One region of the Sedimentibacter sp. genome, then DNA from elsewhere that is predicted to be linked to it. Evidence: riboswitches for the same ligand, from Rfam matches in the RefSeq annotation. Region 1 holds a riboswitch; each other region holds the start of a gene.
The links. A riboswitch is a leader RNA that binds a small molecule or an ion and turns the genes downstream of it on or off. The one in region 1 is predicted to bind cobalamin.
Positions count from the first base shown of each region.

Region 2: it holds a riboswitch for cobalamin, as region 1 does, so the genes downstream of both, AAGU76_RS13045 (ABC transporter substrate-binding protein) here and AAGU76_RS18740 (prenyltransferase/squalene oxidase repeat-containing protein) in region 1, are expected to answer to the same signal.
Region 3: it holds a riboswitch for cobalamin, as region 1 does, so the genes downstream of both, AAGU76_RS03795 (cobyrinate a,c-diamide synthase) here and AAGU76_RS18740 (prenyltransferase/squalene oxidase repeat-containing protein) in region 1, are expected to answer to the same signal.
Region 4: it holds a riboswitch for cobalamin, as region 1 does, so the genes downstream of both, AAGU76_RS03755 (anaerobic ribonucleoside triphosphate reductase) here and AAGU76_RS18740 (prenyltransferase/squalene oxidase repeat-containing protein) in region 1, are expected to answer to the same signal.

Region 1 covers NZ_JBCFAS010000007.1:61,511-64,969, reverse strand. The annotation lists gene AAGU76_RS18750 (energy-coupling factor transporter transmembrane component T) at 1-46, opposite strand, end outside; gene AAGU76_RS18745 (DUF4430 domain-containing protein) at 43-843, opposite strand; gene AAGU76_RS18740 (prenyltransferase/squalene oxidase repeat-containing protein) at 848-1,996, opposite strand; cobalamin riboswitch at 2,106-2,322, opposite strand; gene AAGU76_RS18735 (TIM barrel protein) at 2,309-3,100, opposite strand; gene AAGU76_RS18730 (hypothetical protein) at 3,249-3,431, opposite strand.
Region 2 covers NZ_JBCFAS010000003.1:258,290-261,748, reverse strand. The annotation lists gene AAGU76_RS13050 (valine--tRNA ligase) at 1-985, opposite strand, end outside; T-box leader at 1,153-1,357, opposite strand; cobalamin riboswitch at 1,479-1,664, shown strand; gene AAGU76_RS13045 (ABC transporter substrate-binding protein) at 1,837-2,808, shown strand; gene AAGU76_RS13040 (iron ABC transporter permease) at 2,805-3,459, shown strand, end outside.
Region 3 covers NZ_JBCFAS010000001.1:785,819-789,277, reverse strand. The annotation lists gene AAGU76_RS03810 (HD-GYP domain-containing protein) at 1-104, opposite strand, end outside; gene AAGU76_RS03805 (hypothetical protein) at 333-956, opposite strand; gene AAGU76_RS03800 (N-acetylmuramoyl-L-alanine amidase) at 1,112-1,828, opposite strand; cobalamin riboswitch at 1,933-2,100, shown strand; gene AAGU76_RS03795 (cobyrinate a,c-diamide synthase) at 2,185-3,459, shown strand, end outside.
Region 4 covers NZ_JBCFAS010000001.1:775,162-778,620, reverse strand. The annotation lists gene AAGU76_RS03755 (anaerobic ribonucleoside triphosphate reductase) at 1-1,415, opposite strand, end outside; cobalamin riboswitch at 1,513-1,685, opposite strand; gene AAGU76_RS03750 ((2Fe-2S)-binding protein) at 1,963-2,268, shown strand; gene AAGU76_RS03745 (NAD(P)/FAD-dependent oxidoreductase) at 2,265-3,365, shown strand; gene AAGU76_RS03740 (4Fe-4S ferredoxin) at 3,358-3,459, shown strand, end outside.

The DNA of each region.
Region 1 (3,459 bases):
ATGCCAGATTAATCAGCGGATGATAGGTGCTGAATGTGTCTTTCATTGCTTTGAACCGTCCTTTCCGTCAAAAGCCGCCCCCACATCTCTTCCCAGGTCGCAGGTGTACCTCCATTGGATCACATCATTTTCAGACAATTTGTACTGGCTGCTTCCGTAATTGGGAGACTTGCCGTTTACCAGGTAGACCCAGCCGCTCAGCTCACCGCAGTCAAGCTCGTAAAAATTTCCTATTCCTTCTATGTAGTCTGAGTTATACAGCGGATTCATTGAGTATTCCATATGAATCCTGTTGTTTTTCATTTCCCTCAGAAGCACGTCAAATACGGTCTCACCCTGGTAGAACACAACCTCACGGGCTCCATATATAATTCCGTCCTCCGGTAAGATGTCCTCCTTTTCCGGATTCAGCCTGTCCATGTTGTCAAGTATGGTTTTGCAGTCCACAGACAGGGTGCATTTTAATTCTTTTGCAGCATCTGATTCATCGGCTTTGGAAGCTTCAGCTTCTGAAGGTTGGTTCACGGTTTCATTTTCAGCCTTGGCACCGTCATCGTTTTTACCATCCACGTCATCCGAAGGATCGGCATCCTTAGACGGTTTTGCAAGGACATTTTCAGCTGCAGGCGTTTCATTGTCATCATTCAGTTCCTTGTCCTCCGGAAGCACATCCTGCTTTCCTGTTTGAGTTTCAGGCTGTTCAGAATGCGCCACTGCTGCTTCCTCGTCTTTCGCAGTCGGTGTATTGCTGTCCAGGCCTTCAGCTGCCAGCTGTAACGCCAAAGCTGTGCACACTCCCAGAAAAAAAAGCAATAAAACTATCCAGATTTTCCTGTTCTTCATATTGTCACCTTCTGCCTTGTACAGCTGCAACCCTTAAAATCATACCTGCCAGCCTGGCTGCAGCTTTTCTTACTGCTGATATCTCTGGTGAGATTTCGCTGTGAAATTCCTTTTGGTCCGGATTCTCAAGGCTGTCATGCTTTGAAGACTCATTGTACGGCCTGTTCACATCGCTCATGTCGTACAGATTTGTTTTGCCTGATAGAAATCTTTCATATGCGGCAATCGCATAGAATGCTTGGTTGGTTGCAAGCTCATCCACTGGTGTCCCTTCCGTATGCATGAAACCTCCGGCAGATTTTTTGTAAAACTTGTTTATGAGATTTGACACCACAGTATTTCCGTTCTTGACGAACCTCACATCTCTGGCAGGATCTATACCCAGGGAACACAGGGCCACCAGAACCTGGGATGCGCTTTCAGAGTTCTCGTATCCCCATGATTCAAAGCCTCCGTCATCTTTCTGCATGCGGGAAAGAGCTTCAACAGCCCTGTCTGCTGCTGCCTTCACATCTTCTCTGTCCATGTAGCTTGACAGAGATTGCAAAACCATGGCCGTCACATCCGGGTCAGCATTGCTTTCGCCCATGGACCACCCGCCGCCGGGAAGCTCCCTGGAAACCATCAGATCCACCAGCTTTTCACGGGAAGTCAGGTTATTGACGCCTTCCGCTTGAGGCACAGCGTACCCTCCCGCATCAAGGGCAATAAGCGCCCATACAGCACCGTTTATGCCCTGGCTTACAACCTTGTCATAGTCCGACAGTTTTTCCAGCAGATTGTAGCCCGCTGCATCAGCAGGGTCCTTTCCAAGAGCGGTCAAAGCCAGAACAGCGCTTGAGTACTCTGAATACTTTCTCTGGTTAAGCACTCCTCCCCTGGACTTGAGCTTTTCTTCCAGGCTTTTAACATAAATGTCATAATATTTGTCAGGAACATCCTTGCCGGAGCGTGCCAGGCCAATGACTGACCATGGATTTTCTGCCGAAGAGATGTTGTTCATAAGACTCAGGGACACGTTGTCCATAACTGCCCCAATTCCGTTGTCCGCAGCGGTTGCGGCCATGGCAGGCAGCATAAAGCTTTGTGCCGTAACAAGACATAAAACGATGCTTATTGCCCTAAAACACTTCATGTAATTTTTCTTATTCATGTTCTCCTCACCTTTTTTTGCAAAATAAAAAGCACTTGCCGATATTTGTTCGGCAAATGCTCAACATTCTTATATAACATATATATCCGCACTGTTCCTACCAGGAAAACAGCCAAGAGCAATTGTCGGCAAATATCCTGACTTTGCTTCATAGCTTCCTTCGCCTTCCCATCATAGACAGTGGCTGCCGCTTTAGCGGCTGAAGTTTGCTCAGCGTACACAGTGACCGGTTCGTGCGGGATTCTCACCCGACTTCCTTGCATAATAACAATCATAGTATTCAATTTCTACAATTTTAACATAAAGCCAAATTCATTTCAATATGTCATTTATGACATTTTTTTCATATATCCAGCCGTTGTCCTTCAGCCACCGAACTGATTCATTACATTGGGAGTTTTCAACGGTAAATGTAAGACTGCTGCGGGAATTTTTCGTAAGCTCTTCCAATACCCTGTTCATGTCAATGTGTCCGATTCCCAGAGGCCAGTGGTAGTCGTCGGACATGTCGTTGTTGTGAAGGTGGGCATGACCCAGCCATGGGCCGAGGGTTTTTATCCACTCCGTCAGTTCCAGCTTGGATTTGCAGAAGGCATGACCTATGTCCAGGCATGCTGTCACCCTGCTGTCATTGATTCCTTCAATGATTTCAGCCAGCGTTTGGGGCTCATCCTCCAGCACATTTTCAATCATGATGCCGAAGTCTACAGGCTTGTCGCTCATAAACTTCTTCCAGAACTCCACGGACCTTTCCTTGAACCAGCTTTTGAAATAGAAGAAGGGAACATAACCTGTGTGAACAACCATCCTTTTGATGCCCAGATCACGAGCCAAAGCATAGGACTGCTCAAACCTTTTAAATGCCAGCTCCACTGCCAGGGGATCCACTGCAGCAGGGAAAAGCTCGTTGAATGGAGCATGGAAAATGTGTCTGTCTGAAACACTCATCTTTTTCCTTACCCTTAAATCAATCTCCTTAAAAATTTCCCCGTCCATGTTGGATGCGGTGCAAAATTCATCCACCTCGATGCCAAGCCCGTATTCACCTGCAACCTGTGCAGCATCACACGCGATTGTACCCACATAAAGTCTGTCGTTAATCATTTTTTCTCCTGACGTTACATATTCCAAATCATGAAATGTACTTACATTATATATCAGCCTTAGAAATAAGTCCATACGAAGCTTTGATCTCCGGCTGCCGCAAATGAAAAAGCCCCGGATACCCGGGGCTAAAAGTTACATCTGACTATTATTCGCATACCTCTGCCTTTGCACATTCGGAAACGCCTTTTTCCATGGTTCTTGCACATTCTGCAACGGACTGTCCGCCCTTGTTAACAGCCATTTCTGATACCATGTTGGCAGCATAGGCCTGTTTTGTGGATCCAAGCAATATAACTGAAGCTATAAAAACATATAGTAATTTTTTCATTTTTCCCTCCGTTTTTTATTTAATTATA
Region 2 (3,459 bases), on a different contig from region 1:
GTTCCTTTACAAAAGCCTTCCTACACGAGAAACGGTCCATGCCGTTGTACTTGCCGGCCTGCTCGTTCATTGTTCCGTCTTCGTTCATGCAGTTTATCTGTTCCAGGTTGTGGCGAAGTCCTATCTCAAAGTCATTGGGGTCGTGGCATGGAGTTATTTTCAATGCACCTGTTCCTTTTTCCATGTCTGGGTACTCATCTCCGATTATGGGAATTTCTCTTCCAACCAGAGGAACAATTACTTTCTTTCCTATGAGGTGCTTGTATCTTTCATCTTCCGGATGGGCGGCTATGGCCACGTCTCCGAATATTGTCTCAGGCCTTGTGGTTGCGACAACGAAGTACTCATCAGGATTTTCAACGTATGGGTATTTTACATAGTAGTACTTGCCCGGTATGTCCTCGTGCTCAACCTCTGCGTCTGACAGTGTAGTCTGGCAGTCGGGGCACCAGTTAATTATCCTGTTTCCTCTGTAAATCAGTCCCTTTTCATAAAGCTTTATGAAAAATTCAACTACGGCTTCGTTGCAGCCTTCATCCATGGTGAATCTTTCTCTTGACCAGTCGCATGAATTGCCCAGCTTCTTAACCTGCTTTACGATTCTTCCGCCGTATTCTTCCTTCCACTGCCATGCACGTTTTAAGAATTCTTCCCTGCCGATATCTTCCTTGGATTTTCCTTCTTCCTTCTTGAGCCTTTCAACTACCTTAACCTCCGTAGCTATGCTGGCGTGGTCGGAGCCCGGAAGCCACAAGGCTTCATAGCCCTGCATCCTTTTCCATCTTGTGAGTACATCCTGCAGAGTCATGTCAAGAGCATGCCCCATGTGAAGCTGTCCTGTTATGTTCGGAGGAGGCATCACTATGGTGAAGGGTTTTTTGTCCTTGTTCACTTCTGCCTTAAAGCAGTTTTCTTCCATCCAAATATCATAAATCTTGTCTTCAAATTCTTTTGGATTGTACTTGCTGGGTATGTTTGTTGTCATAATATATATTCCTTTCATCATAATATAGATTCAAATTTTTGTTTCAGTATTGCATAGCTTCGCAGTTTCGTTCACCAATTTATCAGCTCGCTGCGCTCGCATAAGCCGGGAACTCATTGCGGTTGACCTGCCGCTGTCGGGCATACAAAAAGCGGGTGTTCTCCTCACAAAAGGACGAGAAAACCCGCGGTACCACCTAATTTCCATTACGGCTCTTAATTGTATAACGGAATAACCGTTTAATCCTACTTTAGTTCGGATTAAATGCTCCAAAGCTACCTTCGGCACACATGTACTTATGAAACCTTTCAACCGGCGGGTTTCACTCTCTGGAAAGTTTATGAGCCTACTCCTCTTCATCACAGCATCATATTTAATTACTTACCATAATATTAAAATAATGTTTATTTGTCAATAACTATTTGAGCAATTTGTACGCGGATTTACATAATCAATTGACAATCATAATATTTTATAATATACTTGAGGCAATTAAACATCTTTCGATATTGGTGCGCCTTTGGCAATAATAGGGAATTGGGTTTGAATCCCAAACAGTCCTGCTGCCGTAATGAGAGAGCGGTTTTTTATGCTTTTAGCAACCACTGGATTTTCCGGGAAGGTAAAAAACAGCTATGACCTCTGAGTCGGAAAACCTGCCAGTATTATTTGCGTAAATACCGCAAATGCTATGCATTCCAGGAAGAAGGGCGATAGCTTACAGTAACAGTTGGACTCATAAGTCTGTGGTAATTACGTTTCGGCAATCCGAAACGTTTTTTTATTGTTCAGACAGTCAGACTAATCGATTCGTATTTGCAGGGATGTTTAAAATACATCGGAGGTAATATATGAAAAAGAAATTAGCAGCAGCCGTGGTAATGTTGGTTATCATGGCATCAGCAACCGCATGTTCCAAGTACATGCCGCAGGAAAAACCGGTTCAGAGCGCTTCAAAGGAACCAGCGCAGGAAACACAGCAGAAGGCGGAGCTTCCCACAGAAGACAGAGCCGGAAACAAGATAGAAATACCTGAAAATGTGGAAAAGATAATTTCCATGTCTCCATCAAACACCGAGATAATCGTTGCCCTGGGTCTTGGAGACAAGATTATAGCAACCGACAAATATTCAAGAGATATTGAAGGTCTCCCGGAAGGCATACCCTACTTTGACATGATGACTCCGGACGTGGAGCAGCTTGTTGCTCTTGAACCTGACCTGATAATTGCTTCAGGCATGAGCAAGAAAGACGGAAACGACCCCTTCAAGCCGGTTAAGGATCTTGGCATATGCATGGCTTACATTCCTTCAAGCAGCAGCATGGATGGCATATATGAAGACATAATGTTCCTGGCAAATTCCCTTCATGCAAAGGAAAAAGGGCAGGAGCTTGTCGAAGGAATGAAGGTGAAGATTGATGAAATCAAAAAACTTTCGGCCAATGTGAAGGAAAAGAAGACCATATACTTTGAAATAGCCGCAATGCCCAACCTTTACAGCTTCGGCAGCGGTGTGTTCCTCAATGAGATGATTGAAATAATCGGTGCAGAAAATGTTTTTAAGGACCAGGAAAAATGGATTTCAGTATCGGACGAATCCGTTTTAGCAGCAAATCCGGACGTGATACTGACAAATGTAAGTTATGTGGAAAACCCCACGGAAGAAATAAAGTCAAGAGCCGGCTGGGACAGCATGGAAGCTGTCAAGAACAACCAGGTATTTTATATTGACAACACATCAAGTTCACTTTCAAACCACAATGTGGTTAAGGCACTGCAAGAGATTGCTGAAGCCGTATATCCTGAAGTTTATGTGAAATGAGCACAAGAATAAAGGTTATCATATCCGTCGTAATCTGCATAATAGTAGTGATGATGGGCATAGGACTGGGAAGCATTTATGTTCCCGGAAGCCATATAATAAATATAGCGGCCAACAAGCTCTTCTCATATCCCCTTAGCTCGGATGTTAAATCAGTTTCGGTTTCAATTGTGTGGAACCTGAGGCTGCCCAGAACAATTCTGGCATTTCTTGTGGGAGGGGCCTTGGCTGTAAGCGGCACTGTAATGCAGTCGGTTCTTAAAAACCCTCTGGCATCGTCCTATACACTGGGAGTTTCTTCCGGAGCGTCATTGGGAGCTGCCTTTGTCATAGTCACGGGATTTTCAATACCGCTGATTGGACCTTTCACGCTTCCTTTGGTAGGCCTCACTTTTGGTCTTCTGACTGTTTTCTCTGCTGTGAAGTTTGCGTCCAAAATGGACAGAAATCTTGAAAACAACACGATCATACTTGTAGGAATGGTGTTCTCCCTGTTTGTGAATGCCATTCTCACCTTGCTGACTTCCATGGCGAAGGAGCATCTTGAGCAGCTTACGTTCTGGCAGATGGGTAGCTTCGCCCTGAAGGACTGGTCCAACGCTGCAGTGCTGTTTCCAATCGTGGTTGCCGGCGTGCTGGTCATAGGCAGCT
Region 3 (3,459 bases), on a different contig from region 1:
AGCATAACAGCTACTATAGTAAGTAAGGATATATAAGAGTATAGTTTGATATCAATTTTGGATTTTTCAATTTTATTTTTCATTGTATTTATACCATCTACCATATTATACCTCTATATAATGAAGGGCTGACTTCCTAAATTCCTTTTAAATATTAGATCCAGCTTATACCTGCGCCTGCAGCTAAAACTAAAGATACTAAAGAAGCTATTATAGGCATTAATTTTTTCATGGGAAACCTCCAACAGATAGTCTCTGCTCGGTTCGCTATTAGAACAGGAAGGTTCCGCTACGCTAGTTGTGAAAAAATGAGTTTTTGTTAGTCAGCCCAATCATTCTTTAAAAAATAAACAGACTTTTCTGTTAATTGCATTTAATGTTGCTTTTATTGTTGAATCAATCTTGTTGTTGGTCACTATGGAGGAACCTATAAGTACATTTTCCCTGCCGTGTTCTATGTGTGTTATTGCTGCGACCATAACATCCTTTCCTGCCACTCTTGCTGATTGTATGTCCTCAACAATGAAGCAGTCCAGGTCGATTGCTTTTTTAATTGAATCCAAAGTAGACAAAGCCGCTACCATGAGAGTGTTTTTTTCTGATTTTATTCCTTCTGCAATGCCTGTAAACTCTTTTTCGTCCCAGGAAAGCTTGGTATTGATTTTTATTCTGTCGTTTGTTGTTTCATTGGTGTAACCATCATACAAAAGCCTGAAGTCTGTATTGATTGAAATGTTTTTGTTGATTTGAGCCACACTGATGATTTTATAATCCACGTCCAGATTAAAGTGTGATAGCAGAGCGGTGCGAATGTCACGAGATATCTGTTTTGAGTGCCTGCTGCTGTCAGACAGAACATGTATTTCGCTAATATTGCCATTTGCATCAGAAATAATTTTACACGACATGACAGATTTTATATTGGCTAAGAAATATTCCACTTCATCAAAATTCATATTATTCCTCCAAATGTTATACTACACGCTTAAATTATAATACAGAATTCGCATGTTTTCAACAATTAATTAAAAAATTTTCATATTTTTCTAAAATTTATACAAAAAAAACACATCTTTTCGACAAAATGAAAAAATGTGTTTAATTAAATATGTTAAATTTCATTAAAATATTTTACAACTCCTGTAAAAATAGCCCATGCTGCCTTTTCCTGGTACTCGTCGGTAACAAGTTTTTGTTCTTCCATATTGTTGGATAAAAATCCACATTCAATGAGTACTACAGTGTTTTTTGTGTCATCCATTATCTTGATATCCTTTTTTACCTGCGGTACCCGTGAGTTGGCAGGGTCAAGGATTGTTTTCAAACTGTCCTGAAGAATAAGGGCTGCCTTCTTTCCCTGTTCATTACTTTTTTGGTAAAAAACATGCGCTCCGTAATACTGCTTCTGTGGGAAGGCATTGAGATGTATGGATATGACCAAGTCGGCATTGGAATTGTTTATTGCTTCAACACGGTTTTTAAGATCTTCGTTTTTCTTGGCTCTGATGGTTTCAGATATGCCGGTGTAAAGGCCGGTGTCGTTATACCTGGTCATTTCCACCTCAAATCCGCTCCCTTCAAGAAAACGCATGAGTTTTTCGGAAATTGCAAGGTTGATGGGTGCTTCACCAATATTCATATCACCGCTGGCGCCCTGGTCTATGCCTCCGTGGCCGGGGTCTATGAGAATCTTCAGTTTTCCTACCTTGTCGGTAGTCTCATTTATTGTGGGACTGGTCTTGGTCATATTTGAAAATATAATCATCAAAATTGTGATTGCAAGGGCTATTGAAAATACCACATTTATCTTTTTTAACACATTTTCCATACAATCCTCCGTTATGTATTCTTATTTAAGCTTATGAGTGGAGAACCCTAATATTACAAAATTTATCGGTTTGACAACCATGCATTAATCATATATAATTAATTCAATTGAATATTGAATTTGGTAACAATTGTTTTAAAAGGGAAAACAGTAAATCTGTTACAGCCCCCGCTACTGTAAAGGTGATAATTCTCAAGACCACTGTGAAAACGGGAAGGTGAGCGTTAGATGAACCGATAGTCAGGAGACCTGCCGAATTTGGTTTGAGGATTTTCGGGAGGATAATCTTAAATTTTACGTAAAGCTAATCTTCCATTCAGGAAGATTTTTTATTTCATAATCAAAGCAAAGAGGAAGTGGTTTATATTAAAATTAATGTACCAAGATTAATGATTGCGGCAGCCGGTAGCAACAACGGCAAGACCACGATCACAACAGCTCTTCTGAAAGGTTTTTCAATGAAGGGGAAAAAGGTAGCAGCATACAAATGCGGACCGGACTACATAGACCCTATGTTTCACTCGGAGGTTATAAACGTGCCTTCAAGAAACATAGATACTTTTATGCTTGGAGAAAATATCTGCAGATATGTTCTTGGAAAAAACAGCAAAGGAGCAGACATTTCCATAATCGAAGGAGTCATGGGATACTACGATGGAATCGGACACACAACAGAGGCAAGCTCCTACGAAATTTCAAGGCTTTTAAACTGTCCCACTGTTCTGGTGCTGGACGTAAACGGCATGGCTGTTTCAGCCTGCGCTTTAATAGAGGGCTTTCAGAGCTTCAGGGAAGGAAACAACATAAAAGGAGTAATACTGAACAATATTTCCGAAGGAATGTACAGCTACTACAGGGAACTCATAGAAAAAAACACAAATATAAAGGTTTACGGATTTCTTGAGAGATTGGAAAACTGCAGGCTTGAAAGCAGGCATCTTGGGCTTGTAACAGCTCAGGAAGTAGGGAACTTGTCCGACATTGTTCGTGAGCTGGGTGAAAACGCACTTAAAACTATAGATATGGATGGTTTGTACCAACTGTCTCTTACAGCTCCCGAACTTGAATATGATGAACCAGTCATTGAAAGAAAGGGAAGTGTGAACATAGGACTTGCATACGACAAGGCTTTTTGCTTTTACTACAGGGACAGCCTTGATGTTCTTGAAGCTATGGGAGCAAATTTGGTGAAGTTCAGTCCGCTTAGTGATAGGAAGCTTCCTGAAAACATCAGCGGCTTAATTTTTGGAGGAGGCTACCCTGAACTATACATGAAAGAACTGTCTCAAAACAAATCAATGATGGAAGAAATCAGGAAAAAGGTTGAAGAAGGAATGCCTGTCTTTGCCGAATGCGGAGGCTACATGTACCTACTTGACTCCTTTAAGGATGAAAAAGATGAATACAATCTGGTGGGATCGGCAAAAGGACAAAGCTTCATGACCAAAAAGCTCCACAATTTCGGATATGTGACCCTTACGGCGAACAAGGACAACCTCATGTGCAGAAAGGGCGGCACAATAAGGGCTCACGAGTTTCATTTCAGCACCAGCACAAATTTAGGAAATGCGTTTACTGCAACAAAACCGGAATCAGGAAGAACATGGAATTGCATAATTGCAGGCGAAGAC
Region 4 (3,459 bases), on a different contig from region 1:
GCCGTATCAATACACTGCTGAAGCTTCTTGAAAAATTCTCTCATCTTTTCATTTTCGTCTTCAATTTCCATGCACTCCAGGGCAAGCTTAACAATGTTTACGGTGGTGAAGGACAGGTTGCCTCTTCCTATGGATGTCTTTTCTCCGTGTCTGTCCTCAAATACTCTGGTTCGGCATCCCATGGTGGCTGTTTCCTTCTCGAATCTCCTGGGGTCCTCTGCGCTCCAGCCCTCATGAATGTTGAATGAAGCATCAAGGTTCAGGAAGTTTGGAAAGAACCTTCTGGCTGAAACCTTGCAGGCATACTTGTACAAGTCGTAGTTCCTGTCTTCAGGCAGGTAGTTTACACCTCTTTTTTTCTTCCAGATATGAATGGGGAATATTGGCGTTTCACCGTTTCCAACTCCATGGTACGTGGACTTCAATACTTCTCTTATGATGCATCTTCCTTCGGCGCTTGTATCTGTTCCATAGTTTATGGAGCTGAACACCACCTGGTTTCCGCCTCTGGAATGGATGGTGTTCATGTTGTGGATGAACGCCTCCATGGACTGGTGAACTCGCTTCACGGCAGAATTTATTGCCTGCTGCTTGTACCTTTTAACTCCTTCAAGATTGTCAAGGGTTGTCTCAGCATAATCGTCGATTATCTCATCATAAAGAGAACTTAAATCTATGTTTAAAAGTTCTTCTATTTTTTTTACCTCCTCCACGTAAGTCAATCTGACGTATGGAGCCAGGTAAAAATCAAATGCCGGTATTGACTGGCCGCCGTGCATTTCGTTTTGAATCTGCTCCATGGAAATGCAGCCTATTATGGACGCTGTCTCAATTCTTTTTGCAGGCCTGCTTGAGCCGTGCCCGGCCCTGAAGCCGTTTGTGAGGATGTAGTCCAAAGGGTGCTGCAGGCAAGTCAGCGATTTTGTGGGGTAGTAATCCTTGTCGTGCACATGTATGTAGTTATTGTCAACGAAGGTTTTGGATTTTTCGGAAAGAAGGCAGTCATCCACAAAAGGTTTGGATGATTCGCTTGCAAATTTCATCATCATTCCTGCCGGGGTATCAGCGTTCATGTTTGCATTTTCTCTGGTGACGTCATTTGGAACTGTGTTGACTATGTCCATGTAGATGTCGTACTGCCTGCGGCCCCTGGCTATATTTCTTTTGTTTCTGTAAATGATGTACTCCTTTGCAACATCCTTTCTCTTGCTGGCCATGAGTTTCTTTTCAACCAGGTCCTGAATCTGTTCAACGGAAATGATCTCTTTTGTGCTGTCCGAAATGTCCTGGGCAATGTCCTTTGCCAGCTGCACATCCAGACCTGTTATCGTGTGGTTCATTGCTTTCAGAATTGCGTCTGATATCTTGCTCTTGTCAAACTCGATGAGCCTTCCGTCTCTTTTGATTACATTCATAATGTTCCTCCCTTGTCAGCATAAAAAAACTGCGGCTATTAACCACAGTCCGTATTTACTGTAAAAATATGCTCTGTATCACTTGACCAATTACCCGTTGGTGTGATCAGCTTCATGCAGGTCTTCTGGCTTGCACATTTGCATTGCTTTCTCCTTCCCGAAAAGTGGATATGAAAGCAACTACATGCATACAGCGGCGGGACCGCGCAGGATTTTTACCTGCTTCCCTCTTAGCTGCCTATTGGCAGAACATGAAACCAATATTTGATTACTACTAGATTATCATCAACTGGTTTTTTTGTCAACCTGTATTCCATGGAGCAATTATTGTTTATACGTATAAGGGGCAGAAATCTAGCGTATTCGGAAGGCGATTTTTATATCCTTCAAATATGTTTGTCATAAATCCGACGCTGCGTCGGAAAACCGACGCATAAAAACAACATTGTCCTCCAACTATCGGGTATTTTACACATTTATGTTTTTATTCCTTTGGCATGCTAATTGCATAGATTAGGACATCCAACATATTTAAAGGAGTGATGTTATGAGAATTGAACAACATCCTATTCTTCAGTTCCAGAGAGGGAATAAAATCAAATTCACCTTCAATGGACAGGAAGTGGAAGGATACGAAGGCGAAACAATAGCAGCAGCTCTTCATGCCGCCGGTGTGAAGGTGCTCGGAAAAAGCTTGTTCCTGCACAGACCCAGAGGATTTTACTGTGCAATCGGCAACTGTTCGTCATGTCTGATGACCGTAAACGGAACAGCCAACGTGAAGACATGCGTTACTGATCTGGAGGAAGGAATGATAGTCGAAACTCAGGAAGGCAAGGGAGTGATAGTATGAAACATACAGAGCTGTTGATTATAGGAGGAGGCCCTGCAGGTCTTTGTGCTGCCATAAGCGCCGCGTCCTCCGGAGCAAAGGTTTTGATAGTTGAGAGAAACAAGAATCTCGGAGGTCAGCTTGTTAAGCAGACACACATGTTTTTTGGCTCTGAGAAACAATACGCTTCAACACGTGGTATAGATATTACAGGAATATTATTGAAGGAACTTGACAAGTACAAAGAAAACGTCGAAATACTAACAGATACCACTGTTGTAGGAATGTATGAGGACGGAACTGTGACGGCTTTGCACAAGGAAGACAATTATTTCAAGATAAAACCTGAGGCTGTTGTGGTAGCCACGGGAGCATTTGAGAAGGCGCTGGCATTTCCCAACAACGATCTTCCGGGCATTTACGGTGCAGGTGCTGTACAGACTCTCATGAACGTATACGGCATCAAGCCGGGCGACAAGGTTTTAATGGTAGGAGCCGGAAACATAGGGCTGATTGTAAGCTACCAGCTCATGCAGGCAGGAGTTGAGGTTAAGGCAATTCTTGATGCGGCGCCGAAAATAGGCGGATACCTTGTGCATGCTTCCAAAATAAGAAGAATGGGCGTGCCGATTCTCACTTCCCACACAGTGAAGGAAGCAATAGGAAAAAACAGCCTTGAAAAAGCCATAGTGTGCCAGGTTGACGAAAGGTTCAATCCGGTTGAAGGCACAGAGATTGAATTTGATGCAGATGTCATGTGCATATCCGTAGGCCTCACTCCTCTTAATGAGCTGTTGTCCATGAGGGGATGCCAGATGAAGTACGTTCCGCAGCTCAGCGGTCTTGTTCCCTTGAGAAACGAGGACTACGAAACAACAGTAGAAAATGTATTTGCGGCAGGAGATGCCACCGGAGTGGAAGAAGCCAGTGCAGCAATGGTTGAAGGGTATCTTGCTGGACTTTGCGCGGCTGCAAAAATAGGTTACAAGGGCGAAGATTACAGCGAAAGAAAGAATGATTACGTGAAACAGCTTGATGCGTTGCGTTCTGGACCTGTAGGAAAGCACATTCTTTCCGGAATTGAACAGATAGTAACAACAGGAGGCCAGTATGTTTGAGAAGACAGGAATACCCAGCAAAGACATGGTTATGGGAAAATTCCCTCCCATTGAAAGAATAAATAAGGGGCCTGTGGCTGTGGTGGAATGCTAT